Regions from separate parts of the Metabacillus sediminis genome, predicted to be linked through region 2. Evidence: riboswitches for the same ligand, from Rfam matches in the RefSeq annotation. Region 2 holds a riboswitch; each other region holds the start of a gene.
What was found. Region 2 has a riboswitch for S-adenosylmethionine ahead of mtnK (S-methyl-5-thioribose kinase). Riboswitches for the same ligand answer to the same signal wherever they lie in the genome.

Region 1 (2,270 bases), 1.5 Mb from region 2:
GCAGGGCCAAGCCGCCTCCGGCCATACTGAGAAGAAGCGCATTTAACGGCACGCCGCGCTTCGTTACTTTTGCAAAAACAGGGGAGATCGTTTTCTTATCCGCGAGGGACCAGAGCATTCTGGACGCCGCATACAAACCAGAGTTGGCGGCGGATAAAATGGCGGTCAGGATAACAAAATTCATCACATCCGCAGCATAAGGAATTCCGATTCTCTCGAAAACCGCCACAAACGGGCTTTTCAGCACACCGGCATCCGAGGAAGGCAGCAGCGCAGACAGGACAACAATCGTTCCAACGAAAAAAATAATCAATCGCCACACCGTTGTCCGAATCGCCTTAGGTATGGTTTTTTCCGGATTCGCCGTTTCTCCGGCAGCGATGCCGATCAGTTCTGTCCCCGAATAGGCAAAATTCACAGCAAGCATCGTCATCAGAACGGCAAACGCTCCATTCGGGAACAAGCCTTCATTTGTGAAGTTTGACAGAAAAGGCGCAGGTTCAGAATCAGCCAGAGGAAGAATCCCGATAACGGCAGCTCCACCCAAGATGATGAAGATTACGATGGCTGCCACCTTCACAGAAGAAAACCAGAACTCTGATTCTGCAAAAAATTTAACGGTCACAGCATTTAATACAAGGATCAAAACCGCAAACAGCGCACTCCAGATCCAAACATTAACGGATGGAAACCACCGCTGCATCAGCAGTCCGGCCGCCGTAAACTCCGATCCGAGTGCAACCGTCCACGTCAGCCAGTACAGCCAGGCAACCGTGTACCCTGTTGCAGGCCCAATGTATTTAGCAGCGTAGCTGTGAAAAGCCCCTGTTTCAGGCATATGTACCGATAGCTCTCCCAGACAAAGCATAACAAGGTAAACGACCACCGCACCGACAAGGTAGGAAAGCAGTGTGCCTAATGGCCCTGCTTGCTGAATGGTGTAGCCTGTACTCAGGAATAATCCGGTCCCAATTACACCTCCGAGTGAAAGCATAATAAGATGTCTTGATTGCATTTTCCGCTGAAATCCAGTCTCTCTCTCCATCTTGACTCTCCTTTGTTCCACACCCAGAAAAATGAAAAACGCACCCTTTTCGCAAAGAGTGCGTGACTGACAAATAAAAGAACAAGCTTATCTATCAGGCTATTCACCCGCTGGAATTAGCACAGTGTCTGTACAGACCTGCTGCTGAGGCTTCAAAGGGCCAGTCCCTCCACCTCTCTGGATAAGAAATTATTTTTTTATAACACTATCAATCTATCAGAAAATTGTCAACATTTCTTCAAAAATAGGTACGAACGGGGAACAGATTGCCTTTTTAGATTCTTTTCAAAAACTCCAACTTCAATTTCGTCGCACCAAACCTGTACGATAAAAGCCGGTCTTCCTTCCCCAGGAAAACCGGCTTTCTTATTTTATAATTCCGGAAAGAATCAAATCCCAAACCATTCTAAATTCCGCATCTATATCCGGGGAGGCCCATTCTTTTGCGTGTGCCGGATGATGAAATTTAGCTGTAGCGATGAAGATGCCTTTAGCAGCTGTCTCAGGATCAGCGGATTTGAACTCGCCATTTGCCATTCCTTCTTTAACAATCGGAATGATCTGGCCAACCAATTCACTAATATGAGCGGTTATCACATCTACTGACTCTTCAGCTAGAGAAGTGTACATGCTAAACAGCTCAGGATCTTCCTTTACGAGTGAGTGCTTAATGCCAATCAATGTTTCCACCCACAAAAGGAGCCGTTCCGTTGATGAGCATTCTTTCTTGAAAACTTTCTTCAGGGGCTGAATGATGCTGTGGAGCCACCTCTCAGCCACCGCTTCCCTCAGCGAAGCTTTGCTTGGATAATGGCGGTATATCGTTCCGTGGCTAATATTCAAGGCCCGGGCTACATCTACCACGCTTGTTTTCTCTGGTCCAAAACGGCGCAGCACTTGTTCCGCCGCATCCAGGATTTCTTCTTTTGTTAATTGCTCTGCCATTCTTTATTCGACTCCCAGCATTCCCATTTGTTCAGCTGCATAGCGTGTCCCGGCTACCGCTTCAGCAGGAACCGCCTCTTCAATTCTGGCCAGATCCGCTTCAGTGAGCTCAAGATTCAAGGCACCAAATGCATCTTGAAGCTGGGAACGTTTTCGGGCACCGATCAGCGGAATAACATCCTCGCCTTTAGAAAGAACCCATGCGATCGCAAGCTGTGCGACATTTGCTTGTTTTTCTTCGGCAATTTCACGCAGTTTTTCTACAAGAGCCAGGTTCTTG
Region 2 (2,270 bases):
TCAATGGTATCGAGATCTGCAACGTGGGCAAGCCCGATTGTTCTGCGGATGACTTCACACCCTGCAAATCCGATCGTATCCTCAAAAATTTGCTCCAGCGTATGCTCAAGATAGCCCTCTACTTCCGAAAAACGCTCTAAGCTGTCCTTTTTCCACGCTGCCGAAAATTCCACTTCAAATGTGTTCCAGGCTTTTTCAATGGCCTCGAAAATAAAATCCTGATCCTGTTCTTCTCGAGATAACGCGTTGAGAAGCAGATTTGCGATGAATTGGCCCGGATCAAATCCAATCGGTCCAAAGAAAGCAAATTCAGGATCAATAACCTTTGTTTCCGTCTCACTTACAAAAATACTGCCTGTGTGAAGATCCCCGTGAAGAAGTGCTTCTGCCTCCGTCAAAAACTTTCTTTTCAATTTAGCAACTTCGAGCTTTACGTGTGTATCCTCCCAAAGTTTTTCAGCAGCCTCCCGAAGCTCCGGTTCAAAATCATTGGATTCAAAGTCGAAGAAGGGATCCGTAAAAACGAAATCCTCGGTGATTTTGCATAAATCAGGATTCGTAAATTGCTTAACAAGCCGTTTTTTAACATGTGGTTTCAGGGCGAAATCGCTTGTGTAAAAAAGTGTACGGGCCAAAAACGTTCCGATATGTTCAGCGAGCAGCGGAAGTTTTTTTCTATCCATCAGTGCTTTTCTTGCAATCTGCAAATGTGAAAGATCCTCCATTACAGTAATGGCAAGTGTCTGGTCAGTGTAATAAACTTCAGGAACCAATCCCGGAGCAAGCTCTGCCTGTTTAACAAGGGCGCTGCTTTCGATTCTTGCCCGGTCCAATGTAAGCGGCCACGATTCGCCGATTACTTTTGCATAAGGGAGGGCCTGCTTCAATATAACTCCTTTGCCCGATTTTGGATCGGTTATATGGAATACGAGATTCAAGTTTCCATCTCCGATTTCCTCACAATTAAGAACAAGATTGTCTTCAAAAAGTCCAAGCCTTACTGCAAGTGCTGAGGCAGTGCTTTCAATAAGCGGTTCGTAAAGCGATGTATTTGCGATTGCCATGTAATTTTCCCTCCTGAGGTGGTGATAAAAAATTTATTGAACATGAAAAAGCCTCTTTCATTTTGAGAAAGAGGCTTGAAGAGGCAGTCTTCGCACCTCTTATCTCCCAAAAAGCATTTGCTTTCTGACGGATTTAGCACCGTGCCTTGCGGAGCGATAAGCCCCGGCGCTTGCTGCTGCGCCCCATTTCACAATGGTATTACGGTCGGTTGCTGTTGGGGTCAACGGGCCAATTCCCTCTCCCAACTCTCGATAAGAGTATGTTTAATTTTTTGAATGTTTTAATTGTTTCGTAATCACTTGATGAAAATGTTACCAGCTTAAGAGCAGTACTGTCAATCCCTTTTTACAAATGATTGATAAAATTCCGGACGCCGGTCCTGAAAAACAGGAATTTGTTTTCGAATCCCCGCAATTTCATTAAAATCCAATTCCGCACTCAGTATTTCTTCACTCTCCCCAGCTTCAGCTATTACATTTCCCCATGGATCAATGACGAGTGAATGACCGGCAAACTGATTATTAGGATCAGAACCGGAGCGGTTGCAGGCAACAACATATGCCTGATTTTCAATGGCTCTCGCTATAAGAAGGGATCTCCAGTGGTGAAGGCGCGGAAGTGGCCACTCTGCAGCAACAAAGAGCACCTCTGCACCATTTGCGGCATGCTCGCGCATCCATTCCGGAAAACGGATGTCATAGCAGATAAACCCTGCACAGTGTACACCGTCTAACATAAATAGCCCGCTTTCTCTCCCGCCTGTCAGATAATGATGTTCATCCATCAGCTTAAATAAATGCAGCTTACTGTATTCATGAATCAGATTTCCTTCACGATCAAAGATAAGCATCGTATTGGTTACTTCATGGCCGGATTTTTTCGCAATGGACCCCGCTATCAAATTAACGCTGTGCTTTCTTGCAAGCTCTGAAAGGAAAGCTTTAGAGTCAATGCCTTCTTCATCTGCGATGACTTCAAGTCTTGTCAAATCGTAGCCTGTATTCCACAATTCCGGAAGAATGAGAAAGTCCGGCGCTTCTTTACTTATTGCCTCTTCCATTGCAAGAGACACACGCTTTTTATTCTCTTCAGGATCCCCAAAGGCAATATCGAATTGTATGCAGCAAATGGTTCGTTTCATTTCAGACCAGCTTCCTTCAGGTAAATTTTAGCTTTACTTTTTGTTACTAACACTATATGATTTT
Region 3 (2,270 bases), 560 kb from region 2:
TAGCGTTCAGGAGGAAGGCTATTCCTCCATTATGTTTGATGATTTCTACCATACCGCCAATAAGAACGGACAGGATGATAAGCTCGGACATTCCAGAGATGCCTTTCATCATCGTTTGAGAGAATGTCAGGATATTGAAGCTTCCGTCTGCCAGCCCAATAATCCCGGTTAAGACAATTCCGCCTCCAAGCACGGCGACTACATTCAAGCCGGCGAGTGCTGCAACGAGTACTCCAATGTAAGGGAGCAATTTAACAAAACTGAATTCCTTCGGATTGACGGCTGAGTCCATTCCAAGTGAGATGGTAAACAGCACGATAACCGTAACAATCGCTGCAGGCAGGACGATGAAAAAGTTCGTTTTAAATTTGTCCAGCATTTCAGTCTTCTGTGTGCGGACAGCGGCGATTGTTGTATCGGAAATAAAGGATAAATTATCTCCAAACATAGCTCCTCCAATAACAGAAGCAACAGCCAGGGCAACCGGTATTTCGGTTTCACCGCTGATTCCCGCTGCAATTGGTCCAAGTGCCGCAATTGTTCCCATTGATGTACCCATTGAAATCGATACAAATGCTGCAATAATGAAAAGTCCTACTACTAAAAAGCTTTGAGGAAAATACGTTAAAGCCAAGTTAACTGTCGACTCTACCGCGCCCATTCCTTTTGCCGCTTCCGAGAAAGCGCCTGCCAGGATGTAGATAAATACCATAATCATAATATCAGGATGTCCTGCACCTTTAGCAAATCGTTCAACTTTCGAGGTCAGGTTTTCTTTTCTATTCATGAACAGTGCCACAGTTACTGCTACTAAAACGGCTACAACCATTGGAAGCTTGTAGAAATCTCCAGTTATGACACCGGCTAAAATAAACAATGCTACGAAAACCAGCAATGGCAGCAGCGCCAGCGGATTTCCTTTCGCTCCATCTTTCAAATCCATTTTCTCCACCTCACTGCTATTCGATTTTTCCAGCTTGAGCAATCCTATAATGCCAGAAGATTCACCTTATAAAAAAGACCCCTTCTTATCCTTTTAAGATGAGGCCTTAATACACAATAATCAGGACACTCTTCTTATCTTCCAAGCTCTGGAGCTTGCTGGATTTGGCACAGCACTCTTCAAAAAAGTCCGCTGCCGAGGCATCGCAGGGCCAGTCCCTCCGCCTCTCATAATAAGAAGTTGAATTTATTTAAGGGTTTTTCAAAAACAATCTTTTACTACCTTAAGGGCTGTCAGAGAAAATGTCAAACAAAAAAATGCATGAATTTTACTTTTTCAATAAAATAATAACCTTTTCAGATAGATAGAAAACCTTTTCATTTCCTATATGCCAGGGCCGTGTATCGCATGCACAAAAATATTATCGCACTCAAACATTTACAATTATTTCTATTGGTTCGTAAATGGATTTTTCCATTCCATTAATGCTCCGCAATTGAAGGATTCCTCATCCTCTATATAATTGCGGATCACCTTCACTGGCGTCCTGCCGCAGCGGAGCAAAAATGTGAGGACAGGATCCTTCAATTCTCCTTTAACTATCGCATCAACATATTGTTCAGGGGTCATTTTCCCGGCATGTTTTTGATACCCTGGCATTCTCCCTCCGCCAAGGAGCCTGTCCAGCCCTTTATAAATAACCACGTCATACATAGAGGACATAAGCCACTTCCCGAGTCCCGCTTTCCGATACATAGGACGGACACCTATATCTACCACATATAAGGTGTTTCCATTAGGCTGATGGCTGCGTATGTATCCATCATCTGTGATTTCTTTCCACGTATGATCCGGATAAGCCGGGTCAAAATTGATTACTAGACCGGTGATGGAACCGGCAAGCTCTCCATTTACTTCTATGCAAAGCGCTCCTTCTGCAAAGAAATTCACATGGCTGCTCAGCTGCTCCTTATTCCACTAAAGCTCAGAAGAAAAAGGCGGAGGAAAGCTCTCTTGCTGAATGCGAATCAGCCCCTCAAAATCCGGTTCCATATAATACCGAATAACTGCAGGCGTTGGTCCATTCTCATCGAAAACGTAAAAGTCCTTCCTGTACATTGGGTTCCCCCGTCTCAATACTTTAAATAGTAACTAATACCGCTTTTTGAGATTTAGAAACCTTTTCAAAAAAGCAGACCACTAAAGATGGCCTGCTTTACGCTTCAACGTTCGGATTCTTTAAAATGAATGGATTTTACTTTTTGGGTCTTTTCATTAAATTCAACTGTTACAAATAATCCGAATTCCCTGCTGCCCTGGCGAACCC

Region 1: another riboswitch for S-adenosylmethionine. It lies ahead of mmuP (S-methylmethionine permease); the one in region 2 lies ahead of mtnK (S-methyl-5-thioribose kinase).
Region 3: another riboswitch for S-adenosylmethionine. It lies ahead of WCV65_RS04815 (Na+/H+ antiporter NhaC family protein); the one in region 2 lies ahead of mtnK (S-methyl-5-thioribose kinase).

Annotation. Positions count from the first base shown of each region.
Region 1 covers NZ_CP147407.1:4,012,488-4,014,757, forward strand. The annotation lists gene mmuP (S-methylmethionine permease) at 1-1,045, opposite strand, end outside; SAM riboswitch class I at 1,130-1,233, opposite strand; gene WCV65_RS20625 (TetR family transcriptional regulator) at 1,412-1,990, opposite strand; gene WCV65_RS20630 (aldo/keto reductase) at 1,994-2,270, opposite strand, start outside.
Region 2 covers NZ_CP147407.1:1,445,156-1,447,425, forward strand. The annotation lists gene mtnK (S-methyl-5-thioribose kinase) at 1-1,064, opposite strand, end outside; SAM riboswitch class I at 1,161-1,323, opposite strand; gene WCV65_RS07655 (carbon-nitrogen family hydrolase) at 1,400-2,206, opposite strand.
Region 3 covers NZ_CP147407.1:882,341-884,610, reverse strand. The annotation lists gene WCV65_RS04815 (Na+/H+ antiporter NhaC family protein) at 1-937, opposite strand, end outside; SAM riboswitch class I at 1,075-1,182, opposite strand; partial or broken gene WCV65_RS04810 (GNAT family N-acetyltransferase) at 1,394-2,062, opposite strand; gene WCV65_RS04805 (YqzG/YhdC family protein) at 2,167-2,270, opposite strand, start outside.